Linked DNA regions of Variovorax paradoxus. The protein of the gene in region 1 interacts with the protein of each later gene in a pairwise test. Links are inferred from orthologs where the notes say so. Each region holds a gene or a part of one and is shown on either strand. Other genes may lie near its edges.

Evidence for each region.
Region 2: the proteins of glnK (region 1) and AACL56_RS14855 interact in binary tests that used the Escherichia coli proteins (3 or more experiments, as listed by UniProt). The link is inferred for Variovorax paradoxus from one-to-one orthologs.

Annotation. Positions count from the first base shown.
Region 1 is NZ_LR743507.1:820,113-826,179, forward strand. Bases 991-3,770 are described here. They hold glnK (P-II family nitrogen regulator), read left to right. Parts: upstream 991-2,101; coding sequence 2,102-2,440; downstream 2,441-3,770. Other genes in these bases: AACL56_RS03850 (TorF family putative porin), read left to right, coding at 1,162-2,034; AACL56_RS03860 (ammonium transporter), read left to right, coding at 2,470-3,770. Outside these bases: AACL56_RS03845 (YifB family Mg chelatase-like AAA ATPase), read right to left, coding at 1-942; more of AACL56_RS03860, read left to right, coding at 3,771-3,894; AACL56_RS03865 (SMP-30/gluconolactonase/LRE family protein), read left to right, coding at 4,083-5,015; AACL56_RS03870 (LysR substrate-binding domain-containing protein), read left to right, coding at 5,032-5,916; AACL56_RS03875 (FAD-linked oxidase C-terminal domain-containing protein), read left to right, coding at 6,059-6,067. UniProt on the Escherichia coli protein: Involved in the regulation of nitrogen metabolism. Regulates the activity of its targets by protein-protein interaction in response to the nitrogen status of the cell.
Region 2 is NZ_LR743507.1:3,243,231-3,249,663, reverse strand. Bases 3,288-6,433 are described here. They hold AACL56_RS14855 ([protein-PII] uridylyltransferase), read left to right. Parts: upstream 3,288-3,626; coding sequence 3,627-6,233; downstream 6,234-6,433. Other genes in these bases: AACL56_RS14850 (sensor domain-containing diguanylate cyclase), read left to right, coding at 6,337-6,433; map (type I methionyl aminopeptidase), read left to right, coding at 3,288-3,604. Also shown: purL (phosphoribosylformylglycinamidine synthase), read right to left, coding at 1-2,543; more of map, read left to right, coding at 2,780-3,287.

The DNA.
Region 1 (6,067 bases):
AAAGAGCACGCCGCGATGCGCGCGCGAAATCTCGCCCGGCCGCGGCGGCGAGCCGCCGCCCACCAGCGCCACCGCGCTCGAGGTGTGATGAGGCGCCGATGTGGGCCGGCACATCCATCGCTCGGCCGCGAAGCGCCCGCCAAGGCTCGCGATGGCCGCGCTCTCCAGCGCCTCGTCGATGCTCATGGCCGGCAGCAGCCCCGCGAAGCGCTGCGCGAGCATCGATTTGCCCGAACCCGGCTCGCCGACCATCAGCAGGCTGTGGCCGCCGGCCGCGGCGATCTCGAGTGCGCGCTTGACGCCCGCGTGGCCCTTCACGTCGCACAGGTCGGCGTAGCGCGGCGCGGGTGCACCGGGCGCGGCCTCGATGCGCGACCAGCCGTCGTTCGCTTCGGGTTCGCTCGATGGCGCCTGTGCGCCGTTGCCGGCCAGGAACTGCCGCACCACGTCCAGCAGGTGCGTGGCGCCGTACACCTCGCCGCCTGGCACCAGCGCCGCTTCGTGTGCGCTGTCCATGGGCAGCACCAGCCTTGTGGCCACGCCGCGCGTGTGCAACGCCAGCGCCATCGCCAGCGCACCGCGGACGGGACGCAGCTCGCCCGACAGCGAGAGTTCACCAGCGAATTCGTGGCCGGCCAGCCGGGCGTTGTCGATCTGCCCGCTGGCAGCGAGGATGCCCAGCGCGATCGGCAGGTCGAATCGGCCCGAGTCCTTCGGAAGGTCTGCAGGCGCCAGATTCACGGTGATCCGTTTGTTGTTCGGAAACTCCAGCCCCGCGTTCTGGATGGCCGAGCGCACCCGCTCGCGCGCTTCCTTGACCTCGGTTTCCGCCAGCCCGACCAGCGTGAAGCTGGGCAAGCCGTTCGCCAGATGCACCTCGACCGTGACGCTGGCAGCTTCCAGCCCCAGCAAGGCACGGCTTTGCACCAAAGACAGACTCATTGTTTTCCCTCTCCCCAAGATGGTGCGCCTGCGTGGGGCGCGCCGCCGTGGTGCAGCGCCCTGCGCAACTGCAACCACTCGCAACGAGGGTTGTAACGATTTCGCTCTCTGCTGCGACGCGGCCCGCCGTCTTGCGCAGCCGTATCCGTGCACTTTGGCACGCTCCCTGCTTTGAGCCTCCCAGGTCCAACAACACACCACCTTGCGAGGAGTTTCCCGATGACGCACCGTACCGCAGCCCAGGCGCTGATCGTTCTGGCCACGGCCCTCTCCGCTTCGGGCGCCGCCCTGGCCCAGGCCACGACCGATGCTGCAGCGGCCGCTCCCGCCCCTGCCTCCAACCTGACGGCCAACGTGTCGCTGACCACGAACTACAAGTTCCGCGGCCAGGACCAGGACATGCTGGGCCGCAACGACTACGCGAAGACCAAGGCCTTCAAGCCGGCCATCCAGGGCGGCTTCGACTACGCCTTCGGCGACAGCGGCTTCTACGTGGGCAACTGGAACTCCAGCGTCAACTGGCTCCCGGGCAACAGCATCGAGAGCGACCTGTACGGCGGCTACAAGTTCAAGGCCGGCCCTCTCGACATGGACGTCGGTGCGCTCACCTACATCTACCCGGGCAACTCGGCCGGCAACACCACCGAGCTGTACCTGGGCGCCACCTACGCCAACGAGACTTTCGGCTCGTTCACCGCCAAGTACTCGCACACAGTGTCCAAGGACTACTTCGGCTACGCCGGCAACAAGGCCGGATCGGGCCTGAAGGGCCGCAACACCGGCTACCTGAACCTGTCGTACTCCAAGGAAATCGTGCCCAAGGTCACGCTGAAGGCCGCCGTGGGCTACACGCACATGGCCAGCGACATCCGCGGCCTGGGCTACAAGAGCTATGTCGACTACAACGTGGGCGCCTCCTACGACTTCGGCAACGGCCTGTCGCTGACCGGCTCGGTGCAGGGCGCGAACAAGAAGAGCTCGTACCTCGCCGTGAGCAACCCGGGCGTGGACTACGGCTTCGGCACGTTCGGCACCACCTACTACTCGCCGAACAAGGCACGCTTCATCCTGACGCTGACGAAGACGCTGTAAGGCACAGAACAACGAGGTGCGGCCTACGTTGCCGCACCGATTCATTTCCATCCGAAGGAGAAAACTCATGAAGCTGGTCACAGCCATCATCAAACCGTTCAAGCTCGACGAGGTGCGCGAAGCACTGTCGGCCATCGGCGTGCAGGGGATCACCGTCACCGAGGTCAAGGGTTTCGGCCGCCAGAAGGGGCACACCGAGCTCTACCGCGGCGCCGAGTACGTGGTCGACTTCCTGCCCAAGGTCAAGATCGAAGCGGCCGTCTCCGACGACCTCGTCGACCGCGTGATCGAGGCCGTCGAGGGTGCCGCTCGCACCGGCAAGATCGGCGACGGCAAGATCTTTGTCTACAACCTCGAACAGGTGGTGCGCATCCGCACCGGCGAAACAGGCCGCGAAGCCCTCTGACCGTTTCCAGGCCCGAAAGAACAACGACTATGAAAAAACTGCTCGTCTCTCTTGCGTTCGGTTTGAGCGTGCTGGCTGCCGGCACCACCGCCCTTGCACAAACGCCCGCGGCCACGGCCGAGGCCCCGGCTGCGTCGGCATCCGCGCCCGCCGCCGCTGCCCCTGCGGCAGCTCCGGCACCGGCGGCCGCCGACGCCGCTCCCGCAGCGCCGGCCGCCGCACCGGCACCGAAGATCGATTCCGGCGACACCGCCTGGATGCTGACCTCGACGCTGCTCGTGATCCTGATGACCATCCCCGGCCTTGCGCTGTTCTACGGTGGCCTGGGCCGCGCGAAGAACATGCTGTCGGTGCTGATGCAGGTCTTCGTGATCTTCTCGCTGATCAGCATCCTGTGGGCCGTCTACGGCTACAGCCTGGCCTTCTCGGGCGAGGGCAACTTCTTCGGGGGATTCGACAAGATCTTCATGAAGGGCATCACGCAGGAAACCTTCGGCGCGCTGACCACGATTCCCGAATACGTGTTCGTCGCCTTCCAGGGCACCTTCGCGGCCATCACCGTGGCGCTGATCGTCGGCGCCTTCGCGGAACGCGCCAAGTTCTCGGCCGTGCTGCTGTTCTCGGTGCTGTGGTTCACCTTCAGCTACGTGCCGATCGCCCACATCGTGTGGGGCGGCGGCCTGCTGGGCAAGGACGGCGCGCTCGATTTCGCCGGCGGCACTGTGGTGCACATCAACGCCGGTGTGGCCGGCCTGGTCGGTGCCTACATGGTCGGCAAGCGCGTGGGCTACGGCAAGGAAGCCTTCACGCCTCACTCGCTCACGCTCACCATGGTCGGCGCTTCGCTGCTGTGGGTCGGCTGGTTCGGCTTCAACGCCGGCTCGGCAGGTGCTGCCAACGCCGTCGCTGGCCTGGCCTTCGTCAACACCGTGCTCGCCACCGCTGCCGCGGCGCTGTCGTGGATCCTGGGCGAGAGCCTGCACAAGGGCAAGGCCTCGATGCTGGGCGCCGCGTCCGGTGCGGTTGCCGGCCTGGTGGCCGTCACGCCCGCCGCCGGTTTCGTCGGCCCGATGGGTTCGATCGTGCTGGGCCTGCTGGCCGGCCTGGTCTGCCTGTGGGGCGTGGGCGGCCTGAAGCGCATGCTCGGTGCGGACGATGCATTCGACGTGTTCGGCGTGCACGGCGTGGGCGGCATCCTGGGTGCCATCCTGACCGGCGTGTTCGCGGCCAAGGGCCTCGGCGGCACCGGCGGTGCGACGCCCGACACCTTCGCCATGGGCGCACAGGTCTGGATCCAGATCAAGAGCGTGCTGCTCACCATCGTCTGGTCCGGCGTCGTGGCCTTCATCGCCTACAAGATCGCCGACCTGACCATCGGCCTGCGCGTGTCGGAAGAAGAAGAGCGCGAAGGCCTCGACATCTCCTCGCACGGCGAGACCGCGTACAACCGTTGATCTGCTTTGGCCGGGTTGCCTTCGGGCAGCCCCGCCACCGAAACGACCACCACCATCTACAAGAACAATTCTTCGTAACGAGTTTTTCAAGCGAGGTCTCCTTTGGATGTTCAGCCCGCGAGCGCTCCGGCGCCAGCGGGCTTTTTTTTGTCTGCCGCCTTCATGGCCGGGGGCACAATCGCGACACCATGTGGACCACCCTCGAAGACAGTCTCTGCGAGCTCGGCGAATCGCCGTTCTGGCACCCTGAAGAACGCGCGCTGTACTGGCTCGACATCCCCGGGCGCGCCGTGCTGCGCACGCGCGGCGACATCGGCTCGGCCGACGCGAAGGTCGAGCGCTGGGCGCTGCCCACCGAGCCCGGCTGCATGGCGCCCGCGCGCAGCGGCGGCTACGTGATCGCGCTGCGCGACGGCATCTACCGCGCCCGCGCATGGGGCGGCGAGCTGGTGGCCATGGCGCGCGTCGAGCACGACGTGCGCACCATGCGCTTCAACGACGGCAAGTGCGACGCGCTCGGCCGCTTCTGGGGCGGCTCGCTCAACGAGGCGAAGGACAGCGCCAACGCCGCGCTCTACTGCCTCGACGCGCGCCCCGGCACCGGCATCTCGCCCACCATCACGCAGATGGCCAACGAATCGACCACCGCCAACGGCCTGGCGTTCTCGCCGGACGCCCGCACGCTCTACTGGGCCGACACCGCCGCGCACGTGGTGTGCGCCTGGGACTGGGACGCCGAAGGCAACTCGCTCTCTCGCGCCCGCGTGTTCCACCAGTTCGACGCCAAGCCCGCGGGCTGGACAACCGACGCGCCGCAGGGCTACCAGGGCCGCCCCGACGGCGCCACCATCGACGCGCAGGGCCACTACTGGGTGGCGATGTTCGAGGGCGCGCAGCTGCTGCGCTTCGCGCCTTCGGGCGAGATCGTGGCATCGGTGCCGGTTCCCGTGCAGTGCCCGACCATGCCGTGCTTCGGCGGCGACGACCTGCGGACGCTGTTCGTCACCAGCGCGCGCAAGGGCCGGCCCGTGGCGGAGGTCGAGCGGCTGCCCGCGTCGGGCATGGTCGTGTCCACGCGCGTCGATACGCCCGGCCTGCCGGTCAGCTTCTTCGAGGACTGAGCGCCCGCCGCCGCGCATGGCCTTGCAGCACATCCCGCCGATCCAGTGCCTGCTGACCTTCGAGGCCGTGGCGCGGCTGCGGCATGCGGGCCGCGCGGCCGACGAGCTCTGCGTGACGCCCAGCGCGGTGAGCCACCGCATCCGGCAGCTCGAGTCGCACGTGGGCTTCAAGCTGTTCGGGCGCAGCGACTTCAGCCTCACCGCCGACGGCGCCGCGTACCTCGCCAACGTGCGTACCGGGCTCGCGGCGCTGCAGGCCACGCCGATCGGCGGCAGCGCGGCGCAGCGCGCCACGCGGCTGCGCATCGCGGTCACGCCCACCTTCAGCCGCCAGTTCCTCATGCCGCGGCTCGAGCTGTTCCGCAACATCTACCCCGACATCGAGCTGGTGCTGCAGGTGTCGATCCCGCTGCTCGACGTGACCGCCGAGCAGGCCGACCTGGAGGTGCGCTACGGCCCCGGCGGCTACGCCGACTGCGAGCACCGCCTCGTGCTCGAGGAGCAGGTGGTGCCCGCCTGCAGCCCGAGCTACCTCAACGAGTTCGGCCCGTTCACAGGCTTCCGCAGCGCGGCGGAGATCGCCAGCGCACGGCTCATCCGCAGCCCGCTCGAGCCCTGGGGGACGTGGTTCGCGGACTGCGGCCTCGACCAGCCCGAACCGCTCATCGGCTCGCAGTTCAACGACCTGGGGCTGGTGTACGACGCCGCAGCCAGCGGCTTCGGGGTGGCGCTGGTGCGCCAGAAGATGGGTGCGGCGTGGTTCGAATCGGGGCGGCTGGTGGCGCTGTCCGAGCGGGCCGTGCCGTCGCCGCACCGGCACTACATCTGCTGGCAGCCGGGCACGCTCGAGCGCTGGGAATGCGCAGCCTTTGCCGACTGGCTCGAGCAGAGCCTGCGTTAGCGCAGCGCCGGCGCGTCCGCAAAGTTCTCTCAAGCGCCCGGCAAAAATCCTTCAACCCGAGGCGCCCGCATTTTTCGTAGAGTGCACACGGCTCCCGGGATATTCCGGGACATCCCGCGAACAGAAGAAAAGAGGTCGCCGCATGAACGCG
Region 2 (6,433 bases), 2.4 Mb from region 1 along the record:
TGGTTGAGCGTCTGCGACAGGATGCTGCCTGCCATGCGGTGCTTGCCCTGGCCCAGGTCGACGAGCACCAGCGTGGTGTCGGCTTCTTCGGCGTCGAGTTGCGGCGTGAGCGTGCCGCGCACGTCGGCCAGCGAGGCGAAGGCGGTCACGATCAGGCTCACGGGCGAGGTGACCCGCTTGGCTTCAGCGCCGTCTTTCCATTGGGTGCGCATGGACAGCGAATCCTTGCCGACCGGAATCGATACGCCCAGTGCCGGGCACAGCTCCAGGCCCACGGCCTTCACCGTCTCGTACAGCGCAGCGTCCTCGCCGGGCTCGCCGCAGGCGGCCATCCAGTTGGCCGACAGCTTCACGCGTGAAAGCTCGATCGGCGCGGCCAGCAGGTTCGTGATCGCCTCGGCCACGGCCATGCGGCCCGAGGCCGGCGCGTCGAGCGCGGCCAGCGGCGTGCGCTCGCCCATGCTCATGGCTTCGCCGGCAAAGCCCTTGTAGTCGGCGAGCGTCACGGCGCAATCGGCCACGGGCACCTGCCACGGGCCGACCATCTGGTCGCGGTGGCTCATGCCCCCCACGGTGCGGTCGCCGATGGTGATGAGGAAGCGCTTGGAGGCCACGGTCGGGTGCGACAGCACGTCGATGGCGGCCTTCTGCAGGTCGACGCCCGTGAGGTCGAGCGGCTTGAAGACGCGTGTCAAGCTCTTCACGTCGCGGTGCATCTTGGGCGGCTTGCCGAGCAGCACGTCCATCGGCATGTCGACGGGCTGCACGTTGGCGCCTTCGTCTGCCACCAGCAGCTGGCGCTCCTCGGTCGCGACGCCCACCACCGAGAACGGGCAGCGCTCGCGCTCGCAGAAGGCCTTGAACTGCTCGAGCGACTCCGGCGCAATGGCCAGCACATAGCGCTCCTGGCTCTCGTTGCACCAGATCTCCTTGGGCGCCATGCCCGACTCTTCGAGCGGCACGGCGCGCAGGTCGAAGCGCGCGCCGCGTCCGGCGTCGTTGGTCAGCTCCGGAAACGCGTTGCTCAGGCCGCCGGCGCCCACGTCGTGGATCGCCAGGATCGGGTTGGCCGCGCCCTGCTGCCAGCAGTGGTTGATGACCTCCTGCGCCCGGCGCTCGATCTCGGGGTTGCCGCGCTGCACCGAGTCGAAGTCGAGTTCGGCCGCGTTGGCGCCGGTCGCCATCGAGCTGGCGGCGCTGCCGCCCATGCCGATGCGCATGCCGGGGCCGCCGAGCTGGATCAGCAGCGAGCCGGCCGGGAACTGGATCTTCTTGGTCTGCGTGGCGTCGATGCTGCCAAGGCCGCCCGCGATCATGATCGGCTTGTGGTAGCCGCGCTGCACGGTGTCGAGGTCGCTCGCCACCGCCTGCTCGTACTCTCGGAAGTAGCCCAGCAGGTTGGGCCGGCCGAATTCGTTGTTGAACGCTGCGCCGCCCAGCGGACCCTCGGTCATGATCTGCAGCGGGCTGGCGATGTGCTCGGGCTTGCCGTAGTGACCATCTTCAGGCCACAGCTTCGACACTGTGAAGCCGGTCAGGCCGGCCTTGGGCCTGGAGCCGCGGCCGGTGGCGCCCTCGTCGCGGATCTCGCCGCCCGCGCCGGTGGAGGCGCCCGGGAACGGGGAAATCGCGGTCGGATGGTTGTGCGTCTCGACCTTCATCAGCACGTGGCTCAGCGCGCTGTCTTTCTGATAGCTCTGAGAACCCGCGGCCGGAATGAACCGTTCGATGGTCGCGCCCTCCATCACCGAGGCGTTGTCCGCATAGGCGATGACGGTGTGCTGCGGGTTCTGCTTCTCGGTGTGCCGGATCATCGAGAAGAGGCTCTGGGGCTGGGCCTTGCCGTCGATGGTGAACTGGGCGTTGAAGATCTTGTGGCGGCAGTGCTCGCTGTTGGCCTGCGCGAACATCATCAGTTCGACGTCGCTGGGATTGCGGCCCAGGCGGGTGAAGGCATCGACGAGGTAGTCGATCTCGTCCTCGGCCAGCGCCAGGCCGAAGCCGGTGTTGGCCGCGACCAGCGCGGCGCGGCCGCCGGCCTGCACATCGACCTGCGCCATGGGCTGGGCCGGCAGTTCGCTGAACAGGCTGGCCGCCTGCTCGACGGTGGCCAGCACCGATTCGGTCATGCGGTCATGCAGCGGGCCGGCCGCGGCGGCCAACTGGTCGCCCTCGAGCACGGGCGCCTTGCCGATCAGCGGGGCCTTGAGTTTCAGGTGGTACTGGGTGACGCGTTCGACCCGGCGCAGCGCCAGGCCGCAGTTGTGGGCGATGTCGGTGGCCTTGGAGGCCCAGGGCGACACGGTGCCCAGGCGGGGTGTCACGACCACCGAGGTGGTCGATCTGGCCGGCGACTCGAAGGGCTCGCCATAGGTCAGCAGTGCCGCGAAGCGCTCGCGCTCGGCGGTGCCGAGGGCGGCCTCGGTCACCACGAGGTGGACGAAGCGGGCCGAAATGCCCTCGATGCGCGGCTCGATGGCCTGCAGCTTCGGCAGAAGCTGGCGTGCGCGGAAATCGCTGAGTGCGCTGCCGCCCTCGAACATGGTTACGACAGGAAGGGCTTGAGGTGCGGGCTGCGTCACGGTCGGTGGGGCCTCGGGGGCGCGTTGGAAATCAAGGAATCGAGGCGGATGGCCGCTGACTGGGGCCATCCGCGTTAACCCGCAATTTTAGGCCAACCCCGGGCCGCCCTGCGCTGGCCACCTCATTGGAGGGCAGCGGGGACACGAAGTGGCCCGCGTCGGGGGCAGGTTCACCTGCTGGATGGGATAATTCCGGCATGAGCATTAACTACAAAGACGCTGCGGGCATCGAAGCCATGCGGGTCGCCTGCCGCCTTGCCTCCGAGGTGCTGGATTACCTCACGCCCCTCATCAAGCCCGGCATCACGACCAACGACGTCGACCGGCTCGCCGCCGAATACATGGTCAAGCAGGGCACCACCTCCGCCACGTTGGGCTACATGGGCGCGAGCAGCGTCCCCTTCCCCAAATCGCTCTGCACCTCGGTCAACCACGTGGTCTGCCACGGCATTCCCAATGACAAGCCCCTGAAGAAGGGCGACATCATGAACGTCGACGTGACCGTCATCAAGGACGGCTGGTTCGGCGACAACAGCCGCATGTACGTGATCGGCGACGCCTCCATCGCCGCCAAGCGCCTGTGCAACCTCACCTTCGAGGCCATGTGGCACGGCATCATGCAGGTGCGCCCCGGCGGCCACCTGGGCGACGTGGGCCATGCGATCCAGAAGTTCGCCGAAGGCCAGGGCTTCTCGGTGGTGCGCGAGTTCTGCGGCCACGGCGTGGGCCAGCGCTTCCACGAGGAACCCCAGGTCCTGCACTACGGCCGCCCGGGCACGATGGAAGAGCTCAAGCCCGGCATGATCTTCACCATCGAGCCGATGATCAATGCCGGCAAGCGCGACGTGAAGGAAGACTTCAAGGGCGGCCAGTACGACGGCTGGACCATCGTCACGCGCGACCATTCGCTGTCGGCCCAGTGGGAACACACCGTGCTGGTCACCGAGACCGGCTACGAAGTGCTGACCCTGTCCGAAGGCAGCCCGCCGCTGCCCTCCTTCGTCACCTCCACCAAGACCTGACGCGCCCGCGCGTTCCCCGCACGTGATCGAAGCAGCCAAGATCGACGTGGCGACGCTGCGCGAAGCCTATCGCGCCAGGAAGCTCGCCCTTTTCGACACCCTGCGCTTTGCACGCGCACCGACGCGCAGCGTGCACACCGTGCTGCGTCAGCTCTCGGCACTGGCCGACGAGACGCTTGCCTCCCTGTGGCAGGACGCCGGCTTCGGCGACGCGCTTTCGCTGGTCGCCGTGGGCGGCTACGGGCGCGGGGAACTGTTTCCGTATTCGGACGTCGACGTGCTGCTGCTGCTGCCGCCCGAAGGCCATGAGAACGCCATCGAGCCAGCCCGCATCGAGGCCTTCATCGGCCACTGCTGGGATGCGGGCCTCGAAATCGGCTCCAGTGTCCGTACGCTCGAGGAGTGCCTGGCCGAAGCCGAAAAGGACGTCACCGTCCAGACCTCGCTGCTCGAGGCGCGGCTGATCACCGGCGACAAGAAGCTTTTCACCGCCTTTCGCCGCCGCTTCGCCCGTGCCATCGATCCGCAGGCGTTCTTCGTGGCCAAGTCACAGGAGATGCGGCATCGCCACCAGAAGTTCGACAACACCCCCTACGCGCTGGAACCCAACTGCAAGGAATCGCCGGGCGGCCTGCGCGACCTGCAGACCATCCTCTGGATGACCAAGGCCGCCGGCTTCGGCAGCCGCTGGGACGACCTCGCCAAGAATGGCCTGGCAACCTCCTTCGAGGCCCAGCAGATCAAGCGCAACGAGGCCCTGCTCTCGCTCATCCGCGCCCGTCTGCACGTGATCGCCAACCGCCGCGAAGACCGGCTGGTGTTCGACCTGCAGACCGCGGTAGCCGCGAGCTTCGGCTACGAGGGCGAATCGCAGCGCAAGTCGAGCGAGGCGCTCATGCGCCGCTACTACTGGGCCGCCAAGGCGGTGTCGCAGCTCAACCAGATCCTGCTGCTGAACATTTCCGAGCGGCTGCAGCCCAGCGACGAGCAGCACACGCCGATCAACGAGCGCTTCTACGAGCGCGCCGGCCTGATCGAGATCGCCAGCGACGACCTCTACGAGCGCGAGCCGCATGCGGTGCTCGAGACCTTCCTGCTGTACCAGAAGACCATCGGCGTGAAGGGCCTGTCGGCGCGCACCCTGCGGGCGCTCTACAACGCGCGCCACGTCATGGACAGCAAGTTCCGCAACGATCCGGCCAACCATGAGACCTTCATGCGGATCCTGCTGCAGCCCTACGGCATCACGCACGCTTTCCGGCTGATGAACCAGACCTCGGTGCTCGGACGCTACCTGCGCGTGTTCCGCAGCATCGTGGGGCAGATGCAGCACGACCTGTTCCATGTCTACACGGTCGACCAGCACATCCTGATGGTGCTGCGCAACGTGCGGCGCTTCTTCATCGCCGAGCATGCGCACGAGTACCCGTTCTGCTCGCAGCTCGCCGCCGGCTGGGACAAGCCCTGGATCCTGTATGTGGCCGCGCTCTTCCACGACATCGCCAAGGGCCGCGGCGGCGACCATTCCACGCTGGGCGCGCGCGATGTGCAGCGCTTCTGCAAGCAGCACGGCATCGCCCGCGAGGACGCCAGGCTCATCGAATTCCTTGTGGCCGAGCACCTCGTGATGAGCCAGGTCGCCCAGAAGCAGGACCTGAGCGACCCCGAGGTCATCGGCGCGTTCGCCAAGCGCGTGGGCAACGAGCGCTACCTGACGGCGCTGTACCTGCTGACGATCGCCGACATCCGGGGCACCTCGCCGCGCGTGTGGAACGCCTGGAAAGGCAAGCTGCTCGAAGACCTCTACCGCTACACGCTGCGCGCGCTGGGCGGCCGCATGCCCGACCCGGATGCCGAAGTCGAGGCACGCAAGCGCGAGGCGCTGGTGCAGCTCGCGCTGCACGCCCAGCGCTTCGAGGCGCACAAGGCGCTGTGGGACACGCTCGACGTGGGCTACTTCATGCGCCACGACGCCACCGAGATCGCCTGGCACGCCAAGCAGCTCTCGCGGTTCGTGCCGCCGAAGAACGTGCAGGTCGATCCGAAGGCGCCACCCATCGTGCGTGCGCACCTGTCGCCAGTGGGCGAAGGCCTGCAGGTGGTGGTGTACACGCCCGACCAGCCCGACCTGTTCGCGCGCATCTGCGGATATTTCGACCAGGCGTCCTTCAGCATCCTGGACGCCAAGGTGCACACCACGAGCAACGGCTACGCGCTCGACACCTTCCAGGTGGTGACGACTTTCCTGCCGGACCACTACCGCGACCTGATCAGCATGGTCGAGCAGGGCCTGGCGCAGACACTCACCGAGGCCGGCGCCCTGCCCTCGCCCAGCATGGGCCGGGTCTCGCGCCGGGTGCGCAGCTTTCCGATCAAGCCGCGCATCAGCCTGCTTCCAGACGACAAGGCACAGCGCTGGCTGCTCAATATCTCGGCGAGCGACCGCGCCGGCCTGCTGTATTCGGTGGCCCGGGTGCTGGCACGCCATCACTTGAACCTGCAGCTCGCCAAGGTCACGACGCTGGGCGAGCGGGTCGAAGACACCTTCCTGATCAGCGGCCCCGAGCTACAGGGCCAGAAGACGCAGCTCGCGATCGAGACCGAACTGATGGAAGCGCTTGCGTCCTGACCGTCCGGTCAACCCGCAGATTCCCGAGCAGCACAACAGGTCATGCGGACTCCGGCGAAGCGAAAGCCGGTGCGAACGGTCCATCACCGTCAAAATGTCGGTCATGGAATCTTTGATCGAACAACTTTCCGACTCGGTGTCTTCCGCCAAGACACTCGAAGACCTCGCACGGCCGATGCTCGAAATGCTCGAGACCGTGA